DNA from 4 places in the Solibacillus sp. FSL R5-0449 genome. Region 2 is predicted to be linked to each of the others. Evidence: riboswitches for the same ligand, from Rfam matches in the RefSeq annotation. Region 2 holds a riboswitch; each other region holds the start of a gene.
What was found. A riboswitch is a leader RNA that binds a small molecule or an ion and turns the genes downstream of it on or off. The one in region 2 is predicted to bind cobalamin.
Positions count from the first base shown of each region.

Region 1: it holds a riboswitch for cobalamin, as region 2 does, so the genes downstream of both, MKY27_RS07235 (glutaredoxin) here and MKY27_RS05445 (hypothetical protein) in region 2, are expected to answer to the same signal.
Region 3: it holds a riboswitch for cobalamin, as region 2 does, so the genes downstream of both, tnpA (IS200/IS605 family transposase) here and MKY27_RS05445 (hypothetical protein) in region 2, are expected to answer to the same signal.
Region 4: it holds a riboswitch for cobalamin, as region 2 does, so the genes downstream of both, MKY27_RS02610 (ABC transporter substrate-binding protein) here and MKY27_RS05445 (hypothetical protein) in region 2, are expected to answer to the same signal.

Region 1 covers NZ_CP150239.1:1,497,702-1,505,440, reverse strand. The annotation lists gene MKY27_RS07270 (metallophosphoesterase family protein) at 1-671, opposite strand, end outside; gene MKY27_RS07265 (histidine phosphatase family protein) at 708-1,244, opposite strand; partial or broken gene MKY27_RS07260 (GntP family permease) at 1,419-1,622, shown strand; gene MKY27_RS07255 (3-hydroxybutyrate dehydrogenase) at 1,746-2,513, shown strand; gene MKY27_RS07250 (alpha/beta hydrolase) at 2,674-3,561, opposite strand; gene MKY27_RS07245 (cobalamin biosynthesis protein CobN) at 3,810-4,232, shown strand; gene dut (dUTP diphosphatase) at 4,575-5,012, opposite strand; cobalamin riboswitch at 5,183-5,368, shown strand; gene MKY27_RS07235 (glutaredoxin) at 5,514-5,741, shown strand; gene nrdI (class Ib ribonucleoside-diphosphate reductase assembly flavoprotein NrdI) at 5,738-6,106, shown strand; gene MKY27_RS07225 (ribonucleoside-diphosphate reductase subunit alpha) at 6,103-7,739, shown strand, end outside.
Region 2 covers NZ_CP150239.1:1,139,106-1,146,844, forward strand. The annotation lists gene dacB (D-alanyl-D-alanine carboxypeptidase/D-alanyl-D-alanine-endopeptidase) at 1-620, shown strand, start outside; gene MKY27_RS05420 (pyroglutamyl-peptidase I) at 634-1,266, shown strand; gene MKY27_RS05425 (isopropylmalate synthase) at 1,555-1,788, opposite strand; gene MKY27_RS05430 (metal ABC transporter ATP-binding protein) at 1,899-2,645, shown strand; gene MKY27_RS05435 (metal ABC transporter permease) at 2,661-3,527, shown strand; gene MKY27_RS05440 (Fur family transcriptional regulator) at 3,524-3,934, shown strand; cobalamin riboswitch at 3,998-4,180, shown strand; gene MKY27_RS05445 (hypothetical protein) at 4,338-4,895, shown strand; gene MKY27_RS05450 (helical backbone metal receptor) at 4,885-5,838, shown strand; gene MKY27_RS05455 (bifunctional adenosylcobinamide kinase/adenosylcobinamide-phosphate guanylyltransferase) at 5,907-6,449, shown strand; gene cobS (adenosylcobinamide-GDP ribazoletransferase) at 6,462-7,235, shown strand; gene MKY27_RS05465 (histidine phosphatase family protein) at 7,208-7,739, shown strand, end outside.
Region 3 covers NZ_CP150239.1:2,739,871-2,747,609, forward strand. The annotation lists gene MKY27_RS13725 (sensor histidine kinase) at 1-764, opposite strand, end outside; gene MKY27_RS13730 (DUF1805 domain-containing protein) at 961-1,263, shown strand; gene MKY27_RS13735 (hypothetical protein) at 1,366-1,677, opposite strand; gene cobT (nicotinate-nucleotide--dimethylbenzimidazole phosphoribosyltransferase) at 2,245-3,303, opposite strand; gene tnpA (IS200/IS605 family transposase) at 3,470-3,943, opposite strand; cobalamin riboswitch at 4,129-4,309, opposite strand; gene MKY27_RS13750 (MBL fold metallo-hydrolase) at 4,356-5,279, opposite strand; gene MKY27_RS13755 (4-aminobutyrate aminotransferase) at 5,292-5,624, opposite strand; gene MKY27_RS13760 (hypothetical protein) at 5,653-5,958, opposite strand; gene MKY27_RS13765 (hypothetical protein) at 5,983-6,213, opposite strand; gene MKY27_RS13770 (histidine kinase N-terminal 7TM domain-containing protein) at 6,359-7,739, opposite strand, start outside.
Region 4 covers NZ_CP150239.1:516,124-523,862, reverse strand. The annotation lists gene MKY27_RS02625 (cob(I)yrinic acid a,c-diamide adenosyltransferase) at 121-681, opposite strand; gene MKY27_RS02620 (adenosylcobinamide amidohydrolase) at 759-2,225, opposite strand; gene MKY27_RS02615 (iron ABC transporter permease) at 2,225-3,223, opposite strand; gene MKY27_RS02610 (ABC transporter substrate-binding protein) at 3,216-4,163, opposite strand; cobalamin riboswitch at 4,303-4,497, opposite strand; gene MKY27_RS02605 (acyl-CoA dehydrogenase family protein) at 4,601-5,770, opposite strand; gene argS (arginine--tRNA ligase) at 6,089-7,739, opposite strand, start outside.

The sequences.
Region 1 (7,739 bases), 360 kb from region 2:
TCCGACAGAACGATGCCATTCAATTGACCTGTAAAATAACACCCGCCGTCTATTCCAATATATTTTTGGTCTTCACTAATCCAAACATCATTGCAATCATGGATGTGTTGTAATGGTGTATGGCCAAAAACATTGATATACGGTGTTTTATTTTCATTTTTATAATGCTGGCGAATCCATAAGAAATTTTCATCCTGCGTCTCATCAACGGTCGCGAAACTCGAATCAAACCCTGCATGCGTCAACAACAGATTTCCTGCGATTTCATATAATTTGCCGTTATTTAAAAAATCCAATTCCTTCGCAAACTTCTCTTTTACGACTTGCGCTTGTTCAATCGGGTCCAGTTCACTTACTTCGACCGGTAAATACTTTAAAAATGAAGCCATTGTTTCCCGACCGCCATATTTGTAATAAAAGGCGTGTTTTTGTCCAGGATTTTCGAGAAAATCCAGCAGCATCGCTTCATGATTCCCTTTGCAAAAAATAACCTGCTCCCCGTACTGCCGTTTTAAGTTCATTACTTTTTGCACGACCTCATAAGACCTTGGTCCCCGATCGATTAAATCACCAAGTAAAACAAGTGTATCCTTTTGATTCCAATATGTTAATAACTTTTCAAATGCTTTATATTGACCGTGGATATCACTAATAATGAAATAATTTTTCATATTGCACCTGCTTTTCTGCAACCTATTTTGCGCTTTTTACTGCCATATTCGGTTTACAACAGTTTGATTATTGCTAAACTCTATTTCAAAGACATCCGGATTTGACAGCTGCTTCCATTCTTCAAAACCAAAATCCGATTGAAAATGATTGAGTAGTAATGACATTATATTGCCGTGTGTAACAATCACCAATGACATATGAGTACTTTGTTTTAATTCTTCTACAACTTCATTAATGCGTTGTGCGGCTTCATTACTTGATTCCCCGCCCAGGAATTTTAAATCCTTGTCGATATAAGTTTGTTGTAACTTTTCATACCAGTCGGGAAGATTTACACTGCTTAATACCCTTTCTTTTAGACGATCATCTAATTTAAACGGAATATTATTTTGTAAAACAAAAGACTGTATTGTCTGAACTGCCCTTGTATAGGGGCTTGAAATGACTCGTTCTATATTTAAGTGCTGTAAAAAATTTGCTAAACGCTCGCTAGCTTCCTTGCCAGCCATAGTTAAACACGCATCCGGTGCCTGTCCCTCAGCTTCACAATGACGAATTACATACAGTTTCATAACTGAAATCTCCTTGCACTTCATGATAAGACTTACTACCACTACATTATGTATAGCCACTTCCTCTTATACAGTATAAACTAATACATACAAATAATAGAAGACGCGAGGTAACAAAAAATGGAAGATTGGATAAAAAATTTACTAAGTCCTGCAATTGAAATTATGGCGGCCAATATTCCACCTTAAGTTATGCACCGTGTCGTGGCAATGGCATCAGGAGGGATGGATACCCTTCCTCATAACGGCGCGGTCATCACCCTGCTGGCGGTAACAGGATTAACACATAAACAGTCTTATCGTAACATTTTTGCTATTACTATCATTAAAACATTGGCCGTATTTGTTATCATCGCTCTTTATACATTCTTTGGATAGTTTAATAGGCTGGTAGTTATGAAATGGGTTGCTTCAAATACCGAAAGTTTTCATTAGTGCTTTGACAATCAAAATTAAACGGAGCCAGCTCTTTTGGCTCCTAATCTAGGAGGCGTTTTTTGGGTGGTACAAAATAAAGTGTTATTCATTACAGGTGCAGCACAAGGTATAGGATTTGAAATAGCAAAAGATTTTTATACTAAAGGTGCTTTTGTCGTGCTGACCGATATAAATGAAGAAAAAGTGAAAGCAGCAGCGAGCACGCTTGGTGAAAGAGCTGCTGGATTAAAATGCGATGTTACAAAAGAAGAAGAAATTATAGCTGCAATAAATGAAACGATTCAAAAATTTGAGCGGATTGACATACTTATAAACAATGCGGGCATGCAACATGTAGCAATGTTAGAAGATTTTCCTACAGAACGATTCGAACTACTAATAAAAATTATGTTAACGGCTCCATTTGTATTAACCAAACATGTATTACCACATATGAGAAAACAAAAATTTGGTCGTATTATTAATATGTCATCCATAAATGGACTCGTTGGATTTGCAGGAAAAGCCGCATACAATTCGGCTAAACATGGGGTTATCGGGTTAACAAAAGTCGCGGCACTTGAAACGGCATCAGATGGCATTACAGTTAACGCAATTTGCCCGGGATACGTAGATACACCACTTGTTCGAAACCAATTGCAAGACTTGGCAACAACACGCAATATTCCTCTCGAAAATGTATTGGAAGAAGTAATCTATCCACTCGTTCCCCAAAAACGATTACTTGATGTAAAGGAAATTTCTAATCTTGCTTTATTTATTTCAAGCGAGGATGCAAAAGGAATGACTGGTCAGGCTGTCGTATTAGATGGTGGGTACACAGTACAATAATTAAAAACAGGTGTGATGAAATTTAAAATTTTCAACACACCTGTTTTCTGTTAGTTCAATGCACTTTTCCCTTACAAACTACTGTTAATTTGGCCGACAAATCTCCACCAATCACTTGCTTGTGTCGGATAATATACTATTTATGCATTGTTCATTCGGGTTAATTCTTTATGATATTGAGCAGTTGTTTCATAGCTTTCTTTGCTTCCGGAATCGGAAATACCGGAAAAACATGATTCATTCTCGGGTATTCGAAGTAATCGATTGTTACGCCTTGTTCTTTTGCTTTATCGAGCAGCATAGCTGCATCGACAAGCAGCAGTTCACCAGTTCCGACAAAAGCGGTAATTTGACCGATGTCTTTCAGTTCCCCATAGACAGGACTTATTTTGTAGTCGGTTAACTCCAATCCGTCCGCCCATAACCTACCCAGCTCCTGTGCACCGAGCACACCTAGCATCGGGTCCAGTTTTTCAAGTTCTTTATAGCGCGGATCTTCACCGCGGACATCGAGCCATGCGGAATGTAGAACAATATGCTGTGGCTGTTTTTTTGAGAACCTCTTTACATCCTGCGCCAGCGCCAATGCCAGTCCACCGCCTGCTGAATCCCCCATAAAAATAAACGGCGCATCATATTTTAAAACGAGCTGATCATATAAATCATGAATGGCAGTAAAGCACTCTTTATGTGTATGTTTAGGCAGCTTCGGATAAATCGGCACGACAATCGTGAAGTTTGATTCCTGTGCAAGCTTCACTAAATAGCGCCAATGAAAAATCAGTGGATCATTAATATAGGCACCACCATGGAAATAATAAATGACCTTTTCCGGTGTTTGCTGTTCATTGATCGTGTAATAGTTCATGCCATTCAGTTCGTCTTTTTGGATTTGGTGCTGCTCTTTGAATTTAGCATCCAGTTCATACGGTCTTTCATTATGTTTCATTGCAATAAAATCATCGAGCAGGCGTAAATCCATAAATTTCTTTTTCGTTCCGCGCAGCACTAAAAACTTCTCAAACAATACACTTTGCACACTTCGCATACAATGCCTCCCTTTATCTCACACCAAATTTAACATTTTCCCTTTGTTATCAATTCGCCTAAAATCGATTGATCCCCTTCTCAACGGAAAAACGTTACCCTTATGCATATGCCCATTTATACTTCGTTAGAAAAGTCCTTATGTAACTTCAATCTCTTATTATTCCAATAAAATAAAAATAAGATCATTTTGAAACTTTTTTCCAACTTCTTCGTAAATTAGGAAATGAGTTTAGAGGGGGCATGTTCATGCTTATTGGATTTTACAGTGCACTTATCATTTTCACTTTATTATTTATCATTGCTGCTTTCTTTTTTATCCGGCAATTCGTAAATAAGAAAGTATCCCCCTATAATTTGAACACAATTATGCTTGGTGTGCTTTCGCTGTTTATGCTGATTGTTTCAGGGATTTACAGCTACGATTTCTATCATCTGCAGACAGGTGATCAGAAAACTGCTGGAGGAAGTTGCGAAATCACCTTTGTAAATGGGCATGGCAGAAGTATCGATACGACTGAGGTTACGATTGAAAACAAAGTTTACAATATTAAATCCAGTACTTACAAAGACTTCCCTGATGGGCGTTATCAATGTGAATTAACGTTTTTACCGATTACAAAAATTGTGACGCAAATCGATATTGTGACAACAGGAAAGAACGGTGATTAATATGATTGATTTTTCAATTGCATTTATACTTATTTTAGTTTTTATTACACCACTTATTCTATCGATCTACTACAGGGAAAAACCGAAAGTGGATAAAGGATTTAAAATCGCCTATCATGGGCTATCATACCGCCGTAAATTTTTGCGCGACCTTTATTCCATTCCCATTTGTATCATAGCGTTGATCATTATTTATTTGTTTGAAGGTTTCACTAATCTCTTTATATTTTTCACGCTATTTTTCATACTACTTTTTGGGATTCAAACTACGTACAATTATATAAAGTGGAAAAAAGAGGATTAGAAAAAGCCTGAGTTCATCTGGAACCAGGCTTTTTTCCATTATTTCACTCCGCTCGAACCAAAGCCTTTGTCACCGCGCTCCGAATCTGTCAGCTCGTCCGTTTCTTCAACGAAAACTTGCGGAACATATTGAACGACTAACTGAGCGATACGCATCCCCTTTTCAATCGTAAACGGCTCTTTCCCGTGATTAATTAAAATAACCCCGACCTCACCGCGGTAGCCTGCATCGATCGTACCTGGACTATTTAACACAGTAATCCCGTGTTTCAATGCTAATCCGCTACGTGGACGTACTTGAGCTTCTGTTCCTTCCGGCAATTCGATTTGAAGTCCGGTTTTAATTAACCCGTATTCTCCAGGCAGTAAAACGTTGTCTTCAACCGCACTCAAATCCATCCCTGCATCCCCTTCTCGTGCCTGTTTCGGCATTACGGCTTCGGGGTTGGTTTTCTTAATTTTTAATTGAATCGACATATTCATCCAACTTTCTCTTTTTATATACTAACTTCATGCAGTTATAACAAAACCATATTTTTTCTTTATTTTCAATAGTGAGTTGTCTAGGGTTTTGGTTGGATTTATGCAATCATTCAATAGACCCTTTACTTTTAGGTTGTTAACGCTTATACTCAATTCAACTATATATTGTGTTTTTTTAACAAGGTACTACTAAATGTAGTTTAAAAGGGAAGTTTGGTGCAAAGCCAACGCTGTCCCCGCAACTGTAAATGCTGACTGAAGGCGAATAGACCACTGTGCTACTGGCATGGGAAGGTACGTCTGACGGATGAAGCAAAGCCAGGAGACCTGCCTCGTTAAAACTACGTACATTTCTTCGGGGAATAGGAAATGGAGGCGCGCTCTCTTTCCGTTTCCATTTCAAGCTATCCTGTTTTCCGGGATAGCTTTTTTTGTTTTTTTCCGCAAAATATATACGGCACAATCATTAGTAATACTTATATAGCGAGGGATTCTATGATGAAACTTTATACGAAAACAATTTGCCCAAAATGTCTCTGGGTAAAATCCGAACTTGATGCAGCCAAATTGGAAGTAGAAGTCATTAATATTGATCAGGATGAAAAAGCAAAACAACAAGTAATCGATGCAGGTTTTCAGTCAGTGCCGTTATTTGAAATAAACGGTGAATTTATTGCAGAGCCGACTTCTATTATCGATCGCATTTCTGAAATAACTGCATGATCATTTATGCTTCACGAACTGGCAATGTACGATATATCGTGCAAAAACTCGGCTTGCCCGCTATGGATCTGGCCGAAGTGGTAAAAATCGATGAACCGTATCTGTTACTTACGTATACGGATGGATTAGGCTCTGTCCCCCCTATCGTCGACCAGTTCATGACGGCAAACTACGAATTATGCAAAGGAATCATCGTAAGCGGAAACCGTAATTTCGGTCATGATTTTTTCGGCCGTGCTGGTGACACTTTAGCTGCACAATACGGAATTCCGTTAATAGAAAAAGTGGAAATGCGAGGAACTCCGGCTAATTACGAATCGATTACAGATTACTACTACTCCATTTGGAAAGAGGCATCGATATGAAACAGTATTTAACATTAAATAACGATATATTAAACCGTTACCGTGCGACCGGTGAACTGGATTTGGCGAAAGACAAAGAAGCGACACGCCGCTATTTTCTGGAAGACGTCAATGTCCGTCTGCGCTACTTTATAGATATAGAGGAAAAAGTGCGCTATTTAGTTGATGAAGGCTATTACGAAAAAGAGTTTTTAGACTTGTACTCGATGGACTTTATTAAACGGATGTACAAAAAAGCCTATTCCTACAAGTTCCGGTTCCCTTCCTTCATGAGTGCTTCAAAGTTTTACGAAAGCTATGCGATGAAAAGCCGGGACGGAAAAGAGATTCTGGAAAAGTACGAGGACCGGATCGTCATCATCGCCCTTTATTTGGCACAAGGTGATGAAACATTGGCGGAAAAGGCCATTGAAGCGATCATGACTGCCTACCAGCCGGCAACCCCAACTGCTTTAAACAGCGGGAAAAAAGCGCGCGGCGAGCTTGTCTCATGCTTCAAACTGACGATGGACGACACAATGAACTCGATTGCCGAGAACATCGGTTATTGTTTGGAGCTTTCCCGTTTAGGCGGCGGTGTCGGGGTAAACTTGACCGATCTTCGTCCATTAGGGGATCCGATTAAAGGGATCTTAAACCGTGCGAGCGGGGTTATGCCCGTTGCGAAACTGCTGGAGAATTCGTTTTCTTACAGCAACCAATTGGGGCAGCGAAACGGTTCCGGCGTCGTCTATTTAAATGTTTTTCACGGAGATGTTGAGTCATTCATTTCGTCTAAAAAACCTAATGCAGATGATAAAATACGACTTGCTACGTTATCGACAGGCATTATTTTACCGGATATTTTCTTTGAACTGATGCGTCGCGATAAAGATATCGTCTTGTTCAGTTCTTATGATATTTATAAAGAATACGGTAAACGCATGTCGGAAATTTCAATTACGGAAATGTACTATGAGCTATTGGATAATCCGAACATCCGTAAACTGAAACGATTAAACGCCCGTAAACTATATACGGAAATTAAAAAGGCACAATTTGAATCGGGTTACCCGTTCGAAATATTCGATGATAATGTAAACAATGTCCATCCATTAAAGGAAATCGGGCGTGTGAAGATGTCGAACCTCTGTAGTGAAATTCTCCAGTATCAACAAACAAGCGTCATTACCGACCAAAATGAGCCGAATAAATATGGTCTCGATGTTTCTTGTAATTTAGGTTCAATTGACATTCACGAAGCGACGAAAGTTCAGGATTTCGGACAGCTTGTTGATACAGCAATGCGTCTTTTGACGAATGTTTCAACGATGACCGATATCGTCAACGTCCCTTCTGTATCCAAAGCCAACAAAGTGATGCACTCTGTCGGGTTGGGTGTTATGAACTTGCATGGACACCTCGTACAAAGTGGGATTCGTTATGGTTCCAAAGAGTCAATTGAATTTATCGATGCGTTTATGGAATCGTTGAACTATTACTCGTTAAAATCATCAATGGAAATCGCGAAGCAAAAGAACGAAACGTTTTATCGATTTGAGAAAAGTGATTATGCGAGCGGGATTTATTTTGAAAACTATATAAACAAAGAAGATAAAGATTTTGCACCAGAAGTGATTAAAGCACTTGGGGC
Region 2 (7,739 bases):
TGCAAGGGACAGGTTTAAAATTTGTGAAGAGTTCGAAAGTGGAATTAGGGAAAGTTCCGAAAAAAGCTACGTTGCTCTATACAAATGAATCTCGTACATTGGCAGCCATTTTCCCGGCATTTATGAAGCTGAGCAATAACAGTATTGCCGATATTCTTGTAAAAGCGATGGGCAAGCAGCAGCTAGGGGAAGGCAGTACAAAGAAAGGTGTCACATTACTGAAGAAATACAGTGCATCATTGAATATTCCTGTGAACAACTGGCATTTTGCAGATGGCTCGGGACTATCGAATTCAAACCGTGTAACATCAAACGGTCTTTCACAGCTACTTTACAAAGTTCAAAAAGAACCGTATTTCGATACATTTTTTGATTCGTTGCCAATCGCCGGCAATAAAGACCGCATGGTAGGCGGAACATTAAAAAGTCGTTTAACAAGCAGTGCGTTGAAAAATAGAATTTACGCAAAAACGGGCTATATTCCGAATGTATATACTTTATCAGGATATATGAAAGGCCAAAGCGGCAAACAATATATTTTCTCAATTTTACTGGAAAACAAATCGAATGGCACTGTATATATTGACCGTACAATGGCAGCGCTTGTAAAAAACTTATAGAGGGGCAAAACAGATGGAGAAATTACTATTAACAGGATTTGAACCATTTTTATCAAATCCGATCAACCCTACAATGGAAGTCGTGCAGGCACTGAACGGAAAATCTATCGGTCAGTTTGAAATTGTCGGCCATGTATTATCTGTGGACTTTGCAAAAGCACCAGAACAGTTTATGGCACTGATTGAAGAAGTAAAGCCGACGATTATCATTTCATTGGGATTAGCTGCAGGAATTACAAAAATTTCTCCGGAACGAGTTGCATTGAATGTAAAAGATGGGGAAAAAGACAATGCGGGAAATGCATTTGAAGATGCACCGATAAAAGAAGACGGGGATGTTGCATATTTGTCGACATTGCCGATTCGTAAAATAGCCAACCGCTTAAATTCTGCAGGTTATCCGACAGCTATATCGAATTCAGCGGGAACGTATTTATGCAATAATATTATGTATGAAGGCTTGTACTATGCTGCGAAGAATGAAGCGATTCGAGCAGCAGGATTTATTCACATTCCTGCATCATTCGAGCTGGCGATTGAGCACGGCCGAATTCCCGGCTGGTCAATGCGGGATCTGACAGCAGCCATTGAACTGGCAATCGAAGTATGTGTAGAAAATTTAGAGATTCCGGGGAAAGTGCTTTAAAATAAATGAATGATCAATTATTAGAGGCTGGGACATAACCCAAAAATGCTATTTTTCTCTGAGAGAAAAATAGCATTTTTTTGCTGAGCGTTAAAAATTGATTTCCATTCCGGGACGCTTTCCACGGGCACGGCCTGAGCCTGTAGTCTCAGGCGTCGTGCTATTCCCGTAGGAGTCGCCCTTCATTCCAATCAATTTTATAAAATATCCGATTCTTAATAAGGATTTCCTTCTTATTCAACGGTACTTCTACATATGTCTCAGCCTCTTTGACTGGATTAATAGTTCTTATAATCCGACGAGCTTCATTAATTTTTTATACCGTCTATCCCCAAGCAGCTTCTGGATTTTTTGTAAAACTTCTTTTGGAATGCCGGTAAGAGCCCAGCTTATGTTGGCATGCCTAAGAATTTTTTGCAGCTTCTGAACTTCTTCAATACTCAATTCAAGTCCCTGCTGTTTGGCGAAATCCTGTAGTTGCCTGTCATTCATTCCTTTTAAATTTTCAAACCATTGTAGCATTTGAATTGTCTTCATCCTTTCAAGCTTATTCCCTTTACATGAACAAAAAACTACATTATACTAACATGATGTAAATCGTAATGATTTTGAATTAGAAAGAAGCGAACGAAATGAAAAAACCATTGATTGAATTGAAAGATGTCTCCTTTCAATATGAATACACACAAGCATTGAAAAATATTTCGCTACGTGTCAATGAAGGCGATTTTTTGGCGTTAATCGGTCAAAACGGTTCCGGAAAATCGACACTTTTGAAATTAATTTTAGGACTGTTAAAGCCCATGTCAGGGGAAATTAAATTATTCGGCGAACAAGCAAACCATTTTAAACACCGCGAATGGATTGGCTATGTTTCGCAAAAATCCAATGCCTTTAACTCGGGGTTTCCTGCAACGGTCGAAGAAGTCGTGAAGAGCGGTTTATCGCAAAAGGTCGGGCTCTTTAAACGCTATCCAAAAGATGCGGACTTTTTAGTGAAAGGTGCTTTAAAAGATGTCGGCATGGAAAAATTTCTGAAACGGAATATTGGTCAGCTTTCCGGCGGACAGCAGCAGCGTGTGTTCATCGCACGTGCATTAGTGTCCGATCCGAAGCTCCTTATTTTGGATGAACCGACAGTCGGCATTGACCGCGAAAATGTGCAGGCATTCTATGATATGCTCGCACATTTGAATAAGCATCACAATATGACAATGATTTTAGTTACACATGATGTGGACACGGTTTCGGATCGTGTCAGTCATGTCGCCTGCTTAAATCAGTCGATCCATTTCCACGGATATAAAAATGATTTTGATACGATTTCGGAAGAACAGATTGCTAGCTGGAACGGCCACTCTGTTCGAAAGATTCATTAAGAGGAGCAGGCCGTTATGATTGAAGCTATATTAAACTATGAATTTTTACAAAATGCCTTTTTCTCAGGGCTTGTTATTGGAATAATAGCACCACTATTAGGTGTATTTATCGTAGTCAGACGTTTATCGCTCATTGCGGATGCGCTGTCGCATGTTACACTGGCGGGGATTGCCGGAAGCCTGTACTTGAGTCAATCATTTGCAGCGCTGGCATTATTGAACCCGATTTATTTGGGGATTATCGCATCTGTAAGCGGTTCGATTTTAATTGAACGTTTACGCAGACTGTATAAACATTATGAAGAGCTTGCGATTCCGATTATTATGTCTGGCGGAATCGGTGTGAGTGCGATTTTAATTTCACTTGCAAGCGGATTTAATACCGATTTAATGAGCTATTTATTCGGCTCTGTATCTGCGGTATCACGCCAGGATTTATATGTTGTACTGGCAATTGCAGTCGTCGTCGTTTTATTTTTAGTGCTGTTTTTCAAAGAGCTTTTCGTATTGTCGTTCGATGAGGAATATGCGAAGGCGAGCGGTTTGCCGGCGAAATGGATTCATTTATTATTTATGATTGTTGTCGCACTCGTCATCGCAGCAAGTATGCGCATTGTCGGAATTCTGCTTGTTTCAAGCTTAATGACATTACCGGTAGCTGCAGCGATGCGATTGGCTCGCGGCTTTAAAGAAGCGATCATTTTAGCGATTGTATTTGGCGAGCTGGCCGTAGTGATCGGACTCGTTTCTGCCTTTTACCTGAACTTGGCACCGGGTGGAACAATTGTTGTCACATCCATTTTGATTTTGCTGTCAGTAATTTTAATTAAAAAACTTGTATTGAAATTTTCAATTAAAACGGAAGGGGAAGAAGTACTGTGAATGCAGCGCGCGCGTGGGAAATATTAAAGGATAATGGCTATAAAAAGACGGATAAACGAGAGTTGATTTTGGGTATGTTTGCAGCTACAGACAAATATTTGACTGCCCGTGATTTGCTGTCAGTATTGAAAAAAGATTTCCCTGGGATGAGTTTTGATACAATTTACCGTAACTTGGCCACTTTTGTGGAGCTTGATATTTTGGAAGAAACAGAATTAAACGGTGAGCGCAATTTCCGCATGCATTGCGAGTCGGATCACCATCATCATCATTTTATTTGCCGTGATTGCGGAAATGTAAAGGAACTGTCTGTCTGCCCGATGGAAATGCTCGGTGAAAAGCTGCCGGGTTATGCTGTTGAGGCCCATAAATTTGAGATTTACGGGAAATGTCCGGATTGTTTATAGGAAACTGAAAATATTTTATTTGCATAATTTTTTTTATATGCTAAAGTGATTAAGACAAATTGAATAAATTTGCAGGAAAAAGATGCATTATGCATAAATGGGAATTCGGTGCAAATCCGAAGCTATATCCGTAACTGTAAGCGTTGATGAAAATAAGTGTGATACCACTGCTAATATGGCGGGAAGGTACTTATGAGTAAAGTGAAACGCAGAGCCAGGAGACCAATCTTTTTCTTATCGTAACATCCCTCTTCGGAATTAAAGAGAATGTACGGCAGTCACGGATCGAATGAGCATTATTGTGCCCTTTTTTGATTTTTGAAGCCATCCATTTTCTTGGGTGGCTTTTTTTCGTACCCTTGATAATTTCGGTGAGGCACTACTTGAAGTGAGGAGAATTTTTATGAAAAAGGATATTCGTTTTTCCTGCTATCCGTTTATGCGGGAAAAATCAAGCTGTGTCGATTATGAAATCCGTACCGATTCTTTAACAACACGAATTGGTACAGTATTTCCGACATTAGTTGATGATGCATCCGGACATGTCGTTTTGAAGGACTTAAGGATGATTCAACCGTTAGCCTATCATGCGAATGGTTCGGTCCGCGGCAAATTGGCCATTACATCTGAGGATCTGCAATGGCTCAGTGATCGATACGATTATTATGTAGGTGAAGTCAGAGAGTCGATTCAGCAGTTTGTACTGCCACAAGGAATCGAAAGTGCCGCAAGACTGCATATTTGCCGCAGTGAGGCGAAAAAGTCTTACAGGGCATTACATAAAGTGAGCGAAGAACGGGAAGTGGATGAAATTCTGTTTGATTTTCTTGGATTGCTTGCCAATGTATTTTTTGTCATGGCAGTGTATATGAATCAGCAGCATCAGCAAGAGGAAATTCCATTTATCTCAAAATCCTATCCAACGAAAAAGAAAAAAGGAGTTACAACAAATGAAATTTAATAACAAATGGATCGTTGCTTTAGCGGCAACATTATTACTGGCAGCATGTAGTTCAGATGAGGAAAAAACTGATGGCAAAGTGGAAAAAGAAGAGCAGGCTACATCGAAAAATGATGGAGCACCGTATACAGTTGTTGATGATCGCGGAGTTGAAGTTACATTCGATGAAGTACCGGAAACAATTATTTCTCTACAGCCAAGCAATACAGAAATTTTATTTGAACTGGGCGTCGGGGAACAAATTATCGGTGCCACAGAATTTGATACATATCCGGAAGCCGCACAAGAAATTGAACGTGTGTCGACTTCTACTGTCATTAATGCAGAGCGAATTCTGGAATTAAATCCGGACGTTGTTGTTGCTTATACAATCGGAGAGGAAGCTCAAATTGCCCAATTGGAAGATGCGGGTCTTAAAGTGTTTGTAATTGCTTCGGCGGCGACATTTGATGATGTTTATTCGGATATTATCCAGCTGTCTGAAGTAATGGGTGTCGAAGAAAAAGGCGAAGAAGTTGTAGAAGACATTAAGGCGCAAATTGAAACAGTACAGGAAAAAACAGCAACACTTGATACGAAGAAAAAAGCATATTATGAAGTAACACCAGCTCCGAATCTTTGGACTACCGGCAGCAGTACATTCCAGCAGGAAATCATGGACCACGCCAATGTTGAAAATATTTTTGCAGATCAGACGAGCTGGATTAGTGTAACGGAAGAAGATGTTATTACACGTAATCCTGAAATTATTATTACACCAGCAACTTATATGGAAAATGCGGTTGATGAGATTCTAGGTCGTACAGGCTGGAATAAAATACAGGCAGTCACAGATCAGGCTATTTATTTAGTCGATGGGGATATTATGTCCCGTCCTGGACCGCGTATTGGTGAAGCGGTAGAAATTATGGCACAATCAGTATACCCGGAACTGTTTAAATAAGTATAGAATAGAAGGGCATGCCTTAGTTTAGGCATGTCTTTTTACAATGCATAAGGAGGAGGATACCATTGATTTTTATAACCGGTGGTGTGCGCAGCGGTAAAAGTGCTTTTGCAGAGAAGTATGCGAGGGAGTTAGGTGAGGAAAAGATATTCTACTATGTGGCGACAGGTGTATCTTTTGATGATGAAATGAAAAAACGCATTATCCGCCATCAGCAGGACCGTGACAATCAGAATATCAACTGGACTACAGTGGAAATGCAAGTGAAGGTTCCGGAAGCAATTGGGCAACTCTCAAACAATGCAGTAGTATTGTTTGAATGTGTGACAACATGGCTTTCGAATGTACTGTATACATATGAACAAAAAAATGAAAATAGCGAATATATCGATATTTGTATCGAATCGATGCAAAAGCAATTGCTAACTTGGCGGAAGCAAGGTGCTACAATAATAGTTGTATCAAATGAAGTGCTGGATGAACTGCCTTCACAATATGAGGAAGTAAATTTATATCGTAAATTGTTGGGAGAGTTTCACCAATGGATTGTCCAAAATAGTGATGAAGCGTATGAAGTACAATTTCAGCTTGTACAGCGGTGGAAGTAAGGAGGAAGCAAGTTGAAAAATAGCTGGAGCGGTTTTTTATTGGCGTGGCAGTTTTTTTCGGCAGTGCCGGTAAAAAAACAGCTGGATATGAATGCCAAGTCTGTTACATGGATGTATGGATTTCTGCCGATTGTCGGATTGCTGATGGGATCCATAATTAGTAGTGGCGTATTTATATTATCTCGCTATAGTGAGATTTCGGACCTGTTGTTGGCAATTTTGATTGTGATCGGGATGATCGTCCTGACAGGGGGGCTGCATTTAGACGGATGGATCGATATGAGCGATGCGTTCTTTTCCTATGGAGAAAAGGAGAAACGGTTGGAGATATTGGATGATCCGCATACAGGCGCTTTTGGGGTAATAAGTGTTTTTTGTTTACTAGTATTAAAAATCGGCGTTATTTATGAAATGCTGTTGCATGGTCAATTGGCGATTGTGCCGTTTTTAATCTTCATTCCTTTTATAGCGAGAATGGGGATGCTGTTATATTTTGTAACGATGCAGCCTGCAAAGGAAAAGGGACTCGCTGCCTATTTTAAAGGAATCGTCATTCAAAATAAGCTTGCTGTTTTAATCGGCGTTCAAAGTATTCTGGCATTTGTATGCTGGTTTTACGTTGGCGTTTTCAACTTATTTATTTTGGTCGTAATAATGCTGATTGCTGTTGTTATTTACCGGAATTGGTCAAAGAAACATTTTGGCGGTGTAACAGGTGATTTACTCGGAGCACTCGGTGAAGGGTTGGAGGTTGTCCTATGGCTAACGATATTACTGTGCATTTAATCAGACATGAAAAAACGAAAGCAAATATGGAGCGCAAATATATTGGCTGGACAGATGAGCCGATCCAAAAAAAAGTGGAAGCCGAGATCGATCTGCAGCCTGCTATCATTTATGGGAGCGATTTGCGGAGATGCCGAGAAACTGCCCAATGCTATTTTCCGAATGCCGAATTTATCGCATCAAGGGAATTGCGTGAGCTGCATTTTGGGGATTTTGAAATGTGTACATATGAACAATTACAGCATAATGAAACATACCGGGCCTGGATTGATGACCCGCTCGAAAATCCGATTCCGAACGGAGAAACCTTTATCCGATTCAAGCAGCGCGTATTGGACGGCTTTCATGGCATTGTAAAGGAAAAGAAGGAATATACGTTCATCGTACACGGAGGGGTCATTCGATTATTACTTGCCGTATACGGAATGAAGGAACAATCCTTTCAGCAAACAGTGGCCAATCATCGCACGATTTATACACTTGGCTGGGATTCGGCAGATGAAC
Region 3 (7,739 bases), 1.6 Mb from region 2:
GAGATACCTTCTGCCAGTGGTGAAAGGAGTTCGTTTGCACGTGAATTGGAGATTACCACTTCATTATTCAATGTCGTCAAGATGACCCCATCTGTCGTTTCCTCGAGGATTGTATGATACGCCGAATAAAGTTTGGCGATTTGTGCCGGCTGCATACCGAGCAGCTGATCTTTTACATAAAGCGATAACAGCACCGCACAGACAATCCCGAAAACCGCGAGCAGGAGCGTGATTTGAAGCCAGCCGAAAAAGGCGGTATCAATTGTTCTTTGTATATCTTTTGTTAAAAATCCGACCGAAACTACCCCGACTACATTGCCGTCAACGAGGACCGGAACTTTCCCGCGGATCGATTCCCCAAGTGAACCGGTCGTAACAGAAACAATGGACTCTTTGTTTATAAGCGCCGAATCATTATCCCCGCCGACCATCGACAGACCAATCTTTTCAGGGTTCGGATGGGTGTAGCGAATCCCTTGCTCATTCCCTATGACGATGAAACTCGCACCGGTCTGCTTTCGTATATCCTCTGCAATCGGCTGAAGGATAGAAGACGGATCTTCCGTAGAAAAGGCAGCAACGACATCCGGCCGCTCAGCAATCAAGTATGCGCTCGTTAACGCCTTTTCTCCCATCTCCTCCAGTACCGATTCATCCAAATAATGATTGATCAACAACAAAAACAGCACACAAATCGTAAATACGATCCCGCTGATTGTTATAAGAAGACGGAAAGTAAGTGATTGTTTTAGGCGGGTTAGCATCGGAGGACCTCCTTTTGGATGTGGTTTTTTATTAGTTTAACATGGGAGTTTGGCGGAGAGCTTTGAAAATTAAAGGTTTTTCAATCCAATCTTAAGCCTCCCCATCTAAATTTCAAAACATCCCCCACAATTTCCCCGAAAACAAGTACCATTTTTCAATTGTTTCATATGATTTATATGAAAGGGGGAGAAGGTTATCGTCTATACGGAAACGATTGATCTTCAAGGTCATTTATTTACTGCAGTAACGGTTAATTTGCCTAAAACAACATTGCTGACTATTTCGAATGAGCGTGGGTATATTATGTGTGGTGCACTCGATGTCGGACTGTTGAATGAAAAATTGGCTGATCGGAAAATCATTGCCGGGCGTGCAGTTGGGGTTCGAACGATCGATGACTTACTTAAAGCTCCACTGGAATCCATCACATACGAGGCAAGAGCATGCGGCATTGAAGAAGGTATGATTGGTGAAGAGGCATTACTTAAAATGATTTAGTTCCATATGTGAGTTTCAATTAAGGAGCTCCATGCAAAAAACCGCTCTTTCAATTTCTTGAAAAAGCGGTCTATATTTTTATTGTCCATACTTAGGTACAAATTAAATGGCTTTATTGTAATAAGACGCTTTGGAACCTTTACTTCTTTTCACGGCTAGAAGCTCTTCCAATTTCTGAATATATTCACGATCTGCTGATATTCTTGTAAGGCTTGTTAATAAATATGGTCTTAACCCGGAATTAATTTTTTGGCATCGCGCAAGATTGATCAAATACTTGGCCATCTTAAATGACTTCAAGTGCGTATGTCCATTTTTAAATTCCTTCTTCGTATTGACGACCATATACTCCTGCTTTCGCCCTTTATAAAAAGGAATAATAATAAACTCATCTTTTTTAAAAATTTGATTCATATTATCTTCATCCTTTTCTCGAATATATTCAAAAACGACCTTTCACATACGGAGAAATAGTGATCACCCCGTTCCCTTTAATGCCCCTCCCGCCTCTCCTCTTTATTGGTCTTACCCTTCCTTACCCTATTTACCGGTTACTTTATTCCAAGACCGATTAAATAAGCACTTTTTTAGCGATTATTAACAGTTCGGAGATGTTTTTACATTTAGTTAATATAGGATATTACAGAGTAAAGGGTTTTGACAGGACAATCGCTTGAATTTAACTGAATTTTCTGTAAAATTAAATCAGCTTCATTCACTGCCTGTAATGTTTTCGTTGCACATTACATTTACGCGTTGTGTTCAGGGCTTTTCTTTATCATTACTGTCCTTACCAGAAGAAACGATAAAGTTCCGCTTATTGGTATTTTACTGGTAAATCAAATGGAATAGACTGAAAAAATATACTTATTTTATGGCAGAACCTTATTCATAGAAAAAAGCTACATCAAAAGTAGTTGTTACTTTTAATGTAGCCCGATTCTTAAAAATTATTTTATAAATTTACTTTATAAATCCTTTCTATTTAGCTATTAAAAGTGCCGCTGCTTCTTCCAACGTGACCATATTCGTAATCATCGAACAAGCCGCGTCAAGAATCGGAAATGCCAGTGCAGCACCTGAGCCTTCACCAAGTCGCATATTCATATGCAACATCGGTTCCAGTCCTAAAAGCTCGGCCGCAATTTTTGCACCTGGCTCTTCCGATAAATGCGAAGGAATCAAATACGCTTTTACATTTGGATTCAGTTTATAGGCGATCAATGCCGAAACGGTTGAAATATACCCATCGACTACGACCGGCACACGGTTTGCGGCAGCTGCCAGGAAGATTCCCGCCATCCCGCAGATTTCCAGTCCCCCTACTTTTGCTACAACATCAATCGGATCCTCCGCATTCGGCTCATTCATCGCAATCGCTTTTCGAATAACTTCGGCTTTATACTCGATACCGCCAGTTCCAACACCAGCTCCGAAGCCTGTTACCTCCAGCGGGTCACAGCCATGTAGTACCGAAAGTACCGCAGCGCTCGGCGTCGTATTGCCGATACCCATTTCACCGGTACCGATGAGATTGACCCCGCTTTGAATAGCTTCTGTCGCGACTTCAATTCCGACTTCAATTGCCCGAATCGCTTCTTCACGCGTCATTGCAGGACCTTTTGCCATATTGTCTGTTCCGTATTTCACCTTTTTAATGATGACTCCCGCGTCTTGAGGCAAGTCTTCTTTTACCCCGATATCTACCGGGATTACTTTCGCGTTCGTTATTTTCGCAATCGTACACATCCCTGTCGTCCCTTTCGGAAAGGATAGTGTTTGGAATACCGTTGTACTTTGCGGATTTGGTGTTACCCCTTCCTCATATACACCATGGTCTGCTGCCATGACGATCATCGCTTTGTTATCAATTTTCGGCGCAAGTTCACCGGTAATTGTAGCGATTTGCATTGCTAATGATTCAAGCTTTCCTAAACTTTGAGGCGGCTTCGCTAAAGAGTCTAGGTACTTGCGTGCTTTGTCTTCCATTTCTCGGTCGATTTCTTGAATTTGTTCAATTGTTTGCTGTAGTAATTTCATGTTTCGTTTCCCCCATTAATATGAATTTTGACAATAAATAAAAACCACCAGTTGAACTGGTGGTTTTCTCTGCGCGTGAAACGCTGGGTTACTGGCCCACGTCTAAAGACGCTCTGAAAGGTCTGCCAACCGCACTACGTTTCCGACTACCGCTAAAGCGGTGTACTTATTTTTTTCTTCGATTTAGTTCTTCTCCTGTGAATGGGTCAATGAATTCTTTCATCGTCATTTGATCCTCTAGGAGATCTTCCTGCAATTGATTTTTTATATATTCCTGAATGACTTTTCGGTTTCGCCCTACTGTATCCACATAATATCCTCGACACCAAAATTTTCGGTTGCCATATTTATATTTCAAATTTGCATGCCGATCGAATATCATCAAACTGCTTTTCCCTTTAAGATAACCCACAAACGCAGATACACTAAGCTTCGGTGGGATACTGACTAACATATGTATATGATCAGGACACGCTGTGGCTTCAATAATCTCTACGCCTTTTCTTTCACACAGTTGACGTAGTATTTTACCGATATCTGCTTTTATTTTCCCATAGATCATTCTTCTTCTGTATTTTGGCGCAAACACAATGTGATACTTACAATTCCATGTTGTATGTGCTAAACTTTTATTATCCAATATTGGAACTCCTTTCGTACGTAATCGGTTGACCAGACCTGATTTTATTGTACGACTGGAGTATTTTTTTTGTCCATAGCTAAAAGCTTTTTAGAACCCCCCGCATAGCAGGGGGTTTTCGTTTTCATAAAAATAGCCTGCAGTTTATTCGATAACAAATAAACTACAGACATATCCAGTGTCTATAAACAGTAAGCGTATTAGGCAGGTCTCCTGGCTCAGATTCACAGTTCCATAGCCCCTTCCCAGATTGACATCCAGTGGGTTTTGCTATGAAACTCCTCCATACAGTGTTGGGATTACGCTAAAGCTTTTCACTTTATTCCCTATTCTCCCGTAACGGGCACCTAATGCTTGATGAATTTAACATTACTTTACTTTGAACCTATTTTTTCGTCAAGGGGTCTTTCATTCAGCTTTTAAACGTCTCCCCAATCGCCAACGTTTTCAGCTCCACATTTTTCAATTCCGCCTGCTGCCAATGTACATGCAGCCGGTCAATCGCTTCTTTCGGTGTATCATCTGCGAGCATGTACGCACCGTAATGCATCGGGATAAACACTTTTGCCCCGACATCACAGAATGCCTGGATCGCTTCTTCAGGTGTCACATGAGAGGCATGCATAAACCATTCCGGCTCATAGGCACCTATCGGCATTAAAGCTGTATGAATATTGAAGCGTTCGCCGATTTCTTGGAACCCTCTAAAATAGCCGCTGTCTCCGGCGTAATAAATACTTTGCGTATCCGATTCCTTTTGCAGCACAAAGCCGCCCCAATGCGATGTGTTCGTATCCCAAAGCATACGCCTTGTCCAGTGCTGGGCAGGAACGAAATGAATTTCAAGCGTGTTCGCTTCATGCTTGTCATACCATGAAAGCTCTTTAAAGTTGTGCAGTCTATGACGCTTCATCAAATAACCGAGTCCTTCCGGAATGAGGAATAATACATTGGGGTTTCGTTTTTTCAGCTTTTTTAACGTCGGAAGGTGCAGGTGATCGTAATGCGCATGCGATATGAGGATGAGATCAATATCCGGTAACTCCTCTAACCGCAGTCCCGGTTCGGTCAACCGTTTCGCTACACCCATCCAATTTGCCCAAACTGGGTCCGTTAACATATTGAGCCCTTCTTTTTGAATCAGAAAAGTCGAGTGGCCAATCCATGTAATCGACTGCTCGGTACGATTACTTTGCAAAAACGCAATTTTCTTTTTTTCACATTGCGGCACTTCGTAATCGACGACTTTCTTTTGCTTTGATCGCTGCCATTTCAGGACATCTTTAAATGTCCCGAGTGAAGTAACTTCGTCTAAATTTGAAAAACGTTGTCTCATCGCATCACTCTCCTATTTATAAAGGCTTAAATTCCTACGCTGATTCACCAGCTCCGGTTTCATGACTATCCTTGCAAAAAAGTAAACTAGAAAACTCAACCAAGTCCCCTGTACAGTCAAGCTGTTTGATACCGGGATAGATGAGGAGATAACACTCAAGATATTTAATGTGTAAAATACTAAAATTCCAAGCAACGCTATAGTCATCACGATATTTTTTCTAGCCATTTGTTTCCGCAACGCACTGCCCACGCCGCTAAAGCTTTGCTTAGTCTCTTTAACTTGTTTAATTAAAGCATAAATTAACACTGCAATAATCATCCCAACTACTGCAAACCCAATCATTTCATCCAATTTAATTTTCCCCGTTTCACTAATTCTCCAAATAAAACGCCTTTATTTTCTTCGGCACGAATTTACTCATAATGATTCCTGCCAAAGCCAAGCCAATCAAAATCACTCCAATTTCCAAAAGGCTTTTTAACCATGTGATTTCAATCTTATCCGTTATATTGGAGCCACCTATAATGATGAATACAGCTCCAGCCCAGGCCGTTAAAAAACTGACGCCAAATTGAAGCCATTCCTTCTTTGAAAGCTGTTTAAAAACCGCTCTATGCTTATAAAATTTCCGTATCGCAAAGATTAATAATAACCCTGTTAGAATATATCCAATCATCATAATCCCCCTGCTTTACATTGTTTATGTATGACGCTCCAACGCATCTTTATCTTTAAATAATTTAATTGTCGCCCATAACGAGACGATGAACAGAAACAAAAATATGAAAAAAGAACTTCCCGCAAGACATTTCGCAACGATTGACGGCTGATGAATCAATAGCTGTACATTTTTAATCAAAAATCCAATAAACACGGTTTGAGCAAGAATTAAGCTAATACTAATAGAAGTCGTCTTTGAATTCTGTGTCATAATCGCTCTCCTCTTTTAGTGATTATTTCACTATCCTAACATATTCTCCCAACTCAAGGTAGTAAGGAATCCTACTTATAAACATTGCCCTGCCTTCACTAAATAAAAAAACCGGCACGAATTTCTCCATGCTGGTTTTCCGCTATCAACTAATTACACGATCACTTGCCGCATATACTTTCACGCGGTTACGTCCTTGTTCTTTCGCCGCATATAAAGCGGTATCTGCTTTATGCAGCAGCTGGTACAGTGTTTCCTCTGTCCAGTCCACTACTTCGGCGACACCAATACTTAACGTAGCCGTCAGACTGCCTGCTTCGGTCATAAGCGGTGTCTGCTCCACGGCAGTTCGAAGCTGGTTGGCTAGTATATCACCTTCCGCTTCAGTGAATCCCTTCAGCGCAATGACGAATTCCTCCCCGCCGTACCGCGCGAAGAAATGGCTTTCCAAAAGTCGTGTTTGGCAAGCATTTACGACGTGCACGAGCAACTGGTCGCCAATATGATGCCCGTACGTATCATTCACTCGTTTAAAGTGATCGATATCCATTAATAGAGCCGTAAAAGGTAAACCTGTTTCCTTCGCTTCCTGAAAATCCCGCTCACTTTGCTGTAAAAATGCGCGGCGATTGTAAATCTTTGTAAGCTCATCATAATACGCCTGCTGCTCCAGTTTTTCCTGCAATCTTTTAATCTCCGTAATGTCCGTAAAAACCAGCAACAGACCTTTACTGTTTCTCGCCTGTTCCAATGAAGTAATACGAACTTGATAAACCCGGTCCGCATGTTCGGAACAGAGCTTTACTTCTTGAACGTCCGAAAGTTCGGTCGTTAATTTGAATGGCAGTTCCTCTCCTGTCTGTTCATTCCAAAACTTCACGAAGTTTTGACCGAACATCGATTTGTTCAGATTCGGCAGCATTGCTTTCGATGCCTGATTGAATTCGATAAGTCGGTAGGATGCATCCAACACAATGGCCCCGTCCGTAATACTATTGTAGATCGTATCTTTCGCAATCGGCATAATCCGGAACAGCCGTGATGTGCTGATCGCCCACAAGTATAATAATGAAGAAACCCATAAAATCATCGGTACCGGATCCACCCCAGCAGGAGTCAATCCGTTCAAATAAAGAAACGCCGTCACTATCGGAACAAGCTGGCCGAACATTAACGCGATCAATTGCGGACGGTATACCTTCGCCGTTTCCTTCCACTGGGAAATCAACAGCAAGAAGGCGATAAACATACTGGCAAAAGTGTAGACACCGTGTACCATATACCAAAGGCCAATCTCCTGATAAACGAATGGCGCCCCTAAATTCGGATCCAGTTCAAATACTCGATAATGAAGATGATGCCAATGATTTGTCGCTACCATGAAAATCGTAATAAACGGAATAAGAAGGATGAACATGCTTCTTCTGACCGTCAGCTTAAAGCCTAAATAGCTCATGACATAAAGTAACCCCAATGTGGCAGATGTAGGCATTCCGATGTAGAGAATGGTATTCCAGAAGCTGATC
Region 4 (7,739 bases), 620 kb from region 2:
AACCCATTGTAGTTATGAATGAGCATTCAGTCAACAGATTTCGTCACTAATTCTGAAAATTAAATCAAAATAAAAAAATGCTAGTTAGACAATTTTATCGTCTTAACTAGCATTTTTCGTTTATTTGAACACGTCACCACTGCGAATGTATTCGACATCCTGGATCGATAATCGGTAGTTTACAACACGTGCTGCAGCAAATAAATAATCTGATAATCGGTTTAAATATTTCTGAACAACCGGTGAAACATCTTCAATTTCTTTCATTAAAGAAACTGTTTCACGTTCCGCGCGACGGGCAACCGTGCGGGCGATATGCAAAGTCGCAGCTGCCGGCGATCCGCCTGGTAAAATGAAACGTTTTAATGGCGGTGCCTCTTCGGAAAGTGCATCGATACGCTTTTCCAAAACAGCGATCGGTTCTTCCGTAAGTTTGTAATGACGTTCTTTCATGACATTTGCCAAGTCCCCGCCGCCATCAAACAATTCATGTTGAATCGCAGTTAAATCTTCAATCAGATCCTTGAACTTTTCCTGGTCCAATTCACTGACAGCTTTCCCGATAAATGAATTCAGCTCATCAATTGTCCCATATGCTTCAACGCGCAGATGGTCTTTATCAACACGTCCTCCAATAATACTTGTCTTCCCTGTATCGCCTGATTTTGTATATAATTTCATCAATCATCAACCTTTCGATTTAATATAATTTCTAGGCTTTTTGAAAATTCCCTTTAGACTTATTTCTTCAGCCAATTTTACTTATTATAATGCTGCTTATATTTTTTTATTGCTTCGATCGTTACTTCGAACACAGCCCGGCCGATCAGTTTGCCGATTTCGGTAATAGGTCCGGCATACGGCATTTCATCCCCTTGCTGGGTAGCGGCAATCAGTAGACTGTCGGTTGCGGTACTTGTTGCAATTGTATTTGTCACGGAATCTTTAATTTGCTGATCTGCCATTGCTTTCGTTTTGGCTTCAGTAGCCGTAATCATCGCCTGAATAAACGCTTCATCTGTCAGTTTACCATTAATGATGACCCATGTATTAATCGTACCGATATGCGGCTCATCTTCCCGTAAATATGTTTTCGTAACATCAACACTGTTACCTACCCCTGCCGTTACCATGACTAGAATTTCTACATTATTTTTCGAGAAATGCCGAATAACTGCGCAGCTTGTTTCCACTGCAGTCAGCATAACGACCGTGTTTGTTGGAGAAAATTTACGCTCTTTTAAAAATTGCTCCGTTTCCTCTTTCACATTATAAATATCGTATTCTGGATCAATGGAACGATTGAGTATTGTGTCATACCAGCCTATGCCGGCATTATGCACAGCAGAAGAGATTACTTTCAGCGGTGCCTGTGCCTGATATTCGATATAGTCTTCCGTTATTTGAAACTGGTCCATTTGGATTGTCGCTGCTTTTCGTTCCATTTCATTCGTTGGCAGCATCGTAATTTGCGGTTTCGGCAGCTCGGGGTGAGGATATGTTGCAATCCGTGCCTGATACACATCGGCAATCTGTTCTTGCAACACTACTTCATGCGGCTCGCCAAATGCCCGTACTTCACCATTTTCCAACAGCAGGAGTTCATCACAATAAAGCGAGGCCAGGTTAATATCATGGAAAATCGAGACAACCGTCAGCCCTTGCATCTCAACTTGCATACGAATCATATCAAGTATCTGCTTTTGATGGGCAATATCCAAATGGTTTGTCGGTTCATCCAGTAGAAGCAGCTCCGAATTTTGTGCAAGTGCCTGGGCGATAAATACCCGTTGCTGCTCGCCTCCCGATAAAAATTCCAAGTACTGATTTTTATACTGCGACACACCTGTACTTTCCATTGCCCGCTGGACTGTCTTTTCGTCCTCTTCGGTCCAGGAAGAAAAGAAACCGCTTTGGTGGGGGTAACGGCCTAATGAAACCGCATCATATACACTGTTTGTAAATGCACTTGCATTTAATTGAGGCAGAACGGCCATCTTTTTCGCCAATTGCTTGTTATCATAGCTTTTAAGCGGTTTTTCTTCGATGAAAATTTCACCTGTTTGAGGCTTCATTACACCGCTGATCATTTTTAGTAATGTCGATTTACCGCTGCCGTTCGGACCAAGAATCCCGAGAATTCTCCCTTTTTCCACGTGAAACGTCACATTTTTTATAATCGTTTTGCCGTCGTAACCACCAGATAAATTATTTACTTTTAACATTATGCAACAACCTTTCTACGTTGTTTGAAGAAAATATAAGCGAAGACAGGCGCGCCAATAAAGGAAGTAATAACACCAATCGGCAGTTCGATCGGAGCAATAATTGTACGCGATACTAGGTCACAAATGACGAGCAGGCTTGCACCGTTCAAAAACGACAATGTCAATAAATGTCGATGGTCTGCTCCAATCAGCAGTCGAATCATATGCGGTACGACTAACCCGACAAACCCGATTGTTCCGGATGCTGCAACTGCTGCTCCTGTTAAAATGGAACCGCCCGCCAAAATCATATATTTGCTGCGCTTCACATTTACACCTAAATACTGGGCACGCTCTTCTCCGTAAATCATCGCATTCAGTTCACGGCGAGTCAGCCAAATTAGCGCCGTACCGATCAACATAAACGGCAGCACCATCTGGACATATGGCCATCCCCGCATCGAAACACTGCCTAAAAGCCAGCCGATGATTTCCCGAAGCTGTTCACCAGTAAGTGCGACCATTAAGGAAATGCAGGAACCTAAAAATGAGCTGAAAATAATCCCCGTTAAAATCAGTGTTTCCATTTTCATCGAACGGTCAACTAATCTTGCAAACGTCAGGACAATGATCATCGTACACGCGGCTCCAGCCATACTGAATACAGGCAATGTAAAAACACCGAGCACTGGTATGGAAATCCCTAAAAAGATGGTCATAACCGCACCTACCGAGGCACCAGAGGAAATCCCCAATGTATACGGATCTGCCAAAGGGTTTTTAAGTAACCCTTGAAATGCGGCTCCGGCTATTGCTAATGATGCTCCGATTAATGCGGCTAAAATGACACGGGGCATTCGGATTTTCCACAAAATACTGTATGCAACCGGATCAGTCGTTTTATCCCAAAGTGTTGAAAACGGGATATTTACCGATCCGAATGAAATGCCGATCCATATACTGCTTAAAAGCAATCCAATCGATAGTACATAGGCGATTGAATATTTTTTATTCATTAAATACCTCTGGATAAATCGCCGCACCTATCGATTCAATGCCTTCAACAATACGAGGACCTTGTCGGCTTGTCGTATCGCCATCGACTAACTTCACATTGCCGTTTTTCACTGCATCCATTTCGGCATACGCATCATTTTTCTCGATTGCCGCCATATCGCTTTCATACGTAACTAAAATGACATCCGGATTGCTGTTTACAAATTGTTCAGAGCTGTACATCGGCCATCCTAGTTCCGGGACAGCATTTTCTACGTTTAACACGTCCAGCATTTCACTGATGAATGTCTCTTCACCTGCTGCATAAAGATCAGGGTCTGTTCCAACTACGATGAACACAGATTTTTCTTCCAGCTGTGCTACTTTCACTTCAATTTCTTCGATTCCTTCTTTAATGGAGGCAATCATTTCTTTTGCTTCTTGTTCTTTATTTGTCAGCTGCCCGATTTGTTCAATCGTTTCGTACGTTTCTTCAAATGTTTTTGCATCTTTTACAACATATACAGGAATACCTACTGATTCAAGCTGCGCAATTGCCTGTTCATTGAAGCTGTACATTCCGGATTCATGTGCTAAGACTAAATCCGGTTGCAGACCGATTATTTGTTCTAAATTGAACTCCATGCCGCCAACCGATTCTTTTGTCAATGCTTCTTCAGGATATGTATCATTGTCATTTACAGCGATAATTTCATCATTTAATCCTAAGCCGAATAAAATTTCTGTATTCGATGGTGTTAATGTAATGATGCGTTCCGGTGCTTTTTCAAGTGTAATTTCTTTGTCCAAAGCATCTGTTAACGTTACCGGGAATTGTGCTTTTTCTGTTACTTCCGCCATATCGTTTGCCGGTTGTTCATCTGTTGCTTTTTCCGAATTACATGCAGTCAATGTTAATGTCAGTAATGCTGCGGAAGAAAGCAGTTGCCATTTTTTCAAAATAAAAACCTCCTGAGATCTCGTTTTATAATTTTCTACAAAAATAAAAAGCTCCCTACTAGAAACGAAGGAAGCTTTACGCATGCAAATAAAATTCAACAAAAAGAATTTATCCGCCACATCCTATCCTCGTAGGTTTAATCTAGGGCATTATAAAGGCAGGTCTCCTGGCTTATGCATAAACGTTGAAGAGCGCCTTCCCGAAAGTTTTTCAGTGGCATATTGCTCTCAACTAGCAATTACAGTGGCGGGACCGCATCGGATTTGAACCGATTTCCCTTTTACTCCTTACTCAATTCATTATCGAGTAAGAACCTTTATCGTCCATATATAATTAATAGCTCTATTATAGCGGATATTCGAAAAAAAGTATGCTCATTCGCTAAAATTTCAGATAATTTATCTAAATTTGTAGAAATCACGAATAAAAGAACTGTTTATTTTCTCTCTTTCAAGTTTCTTTCAATTGCCGTTTCAGCTAAGCGTTTAATTGTAATATCATCCATTGGCGGATTGTGCAAACCTGCACGTACATCACGGTAATAGCGTTGAAGCGGGTTGGATCTTTGCAGGCTTTTCGCCCCAACTAGACGCATCGCCTTATCAACCACTTCGGTTGCTGTATTTGTCACTACATGTTTCGCAATATTGATTTCATTCACTAATGTCGCCTTTTTAATCGGATCATTATAAAGCCTTGCGACACCGTAAATTGTAAAGCGTGCTTTCGTCAACGCCAAATCCATTTCCCCAATCAGTGATTGCACATTTGGCAGCTGCGCAATTGTTCCTTGAATACTGTTCGGAGAGTGACTGTTCGCAAAGTCTACCGCGTAATCGCGTGCTGCCTGCGCAATCCCTAAATAAGTCGCCGGGATAAGCAGCAGCCAGCCGTTCAGCTTAAAGCCGGTTGAATAGTTCGGGATTTCCACCAAGTTTGTTTGATCAACACGTACATTATCGAGCACTAAATCATCGCTTCCCGTACCGCGCATTGATGCTACATCCCATGTATTTTCGACCGATACCCCTTCAGCCGTTTTCGGAACAAGGAAAAATCCTAACTGGCCTTCATCTTCAATCCATGCCGATACTAAAAAATAATCGAGATCTGGTGCACCGCTCGTATAGTTTTTACGTCCATTAATTACATAGGAATCACCATCTCGTTTTGCGGAAGTCCCCGGACGTCCTCCTCGCACAGGGCTTCCCATCGCAAACTCACTTACCGCACGATTAACTGTCGCGCCATTTGCGATCTGTTCGCCAAACCAGTCGAGCTTTTGTTTATCCCAGTAACGATTTTCAAAAATCTCGCCCACATTTTGAATTGTCCATGAAACAGCCAGCCCCGTGCTTCCGCAATAGCTCGCCAAAGTTTCCTGCAGTAGCAGCGCATCATACACTGTGAAGCCATCTCCGCCATATTCCTGTGGCAATGTTATTTTTGTATAGCCGATTTCTCTCAGCTTCCGGAAATTTTCAAATGGAAATGTCGCTTGTTCATCTGTTTGCCGAGCATGTTCTTTCACGCTCTCTGATATAGTTTCAAGCTTTTTCAGCCATTGTTGCTGCTTGTCGGTTTGTATAAATAGTTCCTTGCTCATGAAAAGCACCACCTCATATTTATTGTCCTGTATTGTAGAAGTTAAATTTAATAGTACGTTTCGTAAAATTACAAGTCAATAGATATCCCCAGTTCCTTTATAGGGATTAGATACAATTTACTGTTTTAGAAAATGAATGATTGGCGTTGGGAAAGTGGAAGGTTTGCGGTAGAAAGAAGAACATTTTTACAGCAATGTAGAATGTTACGATATTAAAGGAGAACTTTCACCCCCGCAAGTAGAACAAATTGCTCGTAAAGTGGAAATATCCCATTCAAAAAAGCACCCTATACGAAATAGAGTGCTTGAAATAGTATATTACATTTTTTCTGGTGCGCTTACGCCGATTAGTTTCAGTGCATTCGCTAATGTTGTTTTTACTGCTGTGATTAATGCTAAACGAGCTTCTGTCAGTTCTTTGTTATCCGGGTTCAATACTTTTTCTGCATTGTAGAAACTATGGAATGCAGCTGCCAAGTCTTGAATATAGTTTGCGATACGGTGTGGTGTGCGGTGTTTCGCTGCATCTGCCACGATTTGCGGGAATGCGCCTACTTTTTTAAGCACATCTTCTTCTTTTTCTGCTACTAACAAGTTCAGGTTTTCCAATGATGCTTCGAACCCTTGCTCGTTTGCAGCACGTAAAATTGATGAAATACGTGCATGTGCATACTGTGCGTAATAAACCGGGTTTTCGTTCGATTGTGATACCGCTAAGTCTAAATCGAAGTCCATATGTGAATCCCCTGCTGTTTTAACGAAGAAATAACGTACAGCATCCAAGCCTACTTCTTCCACTAATTCACGCATCGTTACAGCATTACCTGTACGTTTACTCATCTTAAATTTCTCGCCGTTTTTATAAAGCTGAACCATTTGGATAATATCTACTTCCAATGTACCGCGGTCATAGCCAAGTGCTTCGATCGCCGCTTTCATACGTGGAATATAGCCGTGGTGGTCAGCACCCCAAATATTGATCAGCTTATCAAAGCCACGACGTAGTTTATCTTCATGGTAAGCAATATCCGGAGTTAAATATGTGTAAGAACCATCGTTTTTAATTAATACGCGGTCTTTATCATCACCGAATGTTGTTGAACGGAACCAAGTCGCGCCTTCTTCATCGAATACATGACCATTTGCTTTTAATTTGTCTAACGCTACATCAATTTTGCCGTTTTCATATAAAGATGTTTCTGAATACCAAACATCAAATTCAACACGGAAGTTTTTAAGGTCATTTTGCAGTTTTGCCAATTCCAGTTTCAAGCCGTGCTCACGGAAAAATTTAAAGCGTTCTTCATCAGACTTATCCAAAATTGTAGCACCGAATTCTTCAGCCAGCTTACTTGCGATACCGATAATATCAGGACCGTGGTATCCGTCTTCCGGCATTTCCGCATCCATTCCTAATGCTTGCTTATAGCGTGCTTCCAAAGAATACGCCAAGTTATTGATTTGGTTACCGGCATCATTAATATAGTATTCACGTGATACGTCAAAACCAGCAAAATCCAATACATTACATAATGAATCACCTACAGATGCACCGCGCGCATGGCCTAAATGCAAGTCGCCAGTCGGGTTAGCTGAAACGAACTCGACCTGTACTTTTTCTCCTGCACCTGCAGTTGAACGACCATAGTTTTCACCTTGTTCAAAAGTCGCTGTAACAACACTTGCCAGGAAGTCTTTACGAACTGTAATATTCATGAAACCTGGTCCGGCAATTTCGATTTTTTCGATGTCTGTGCCTTCAGTCGTTAAATGCTCTAAAATCGATTCTGCAATTGCACGTGGCGGTTTCTTTGCCAGTTTAGTTAATTGCATCGCGATATTTGTTGCGAAGTCACCGTTTGCTTTATCTTTTGGTGTTTCTAAATGAATGTTGATTTCTGTGCCCGCTTCTACTAGGCCTGCTTGATCGATTGCCGCTTTTAACGCCGTTTTAATCGACTGCTGTAAT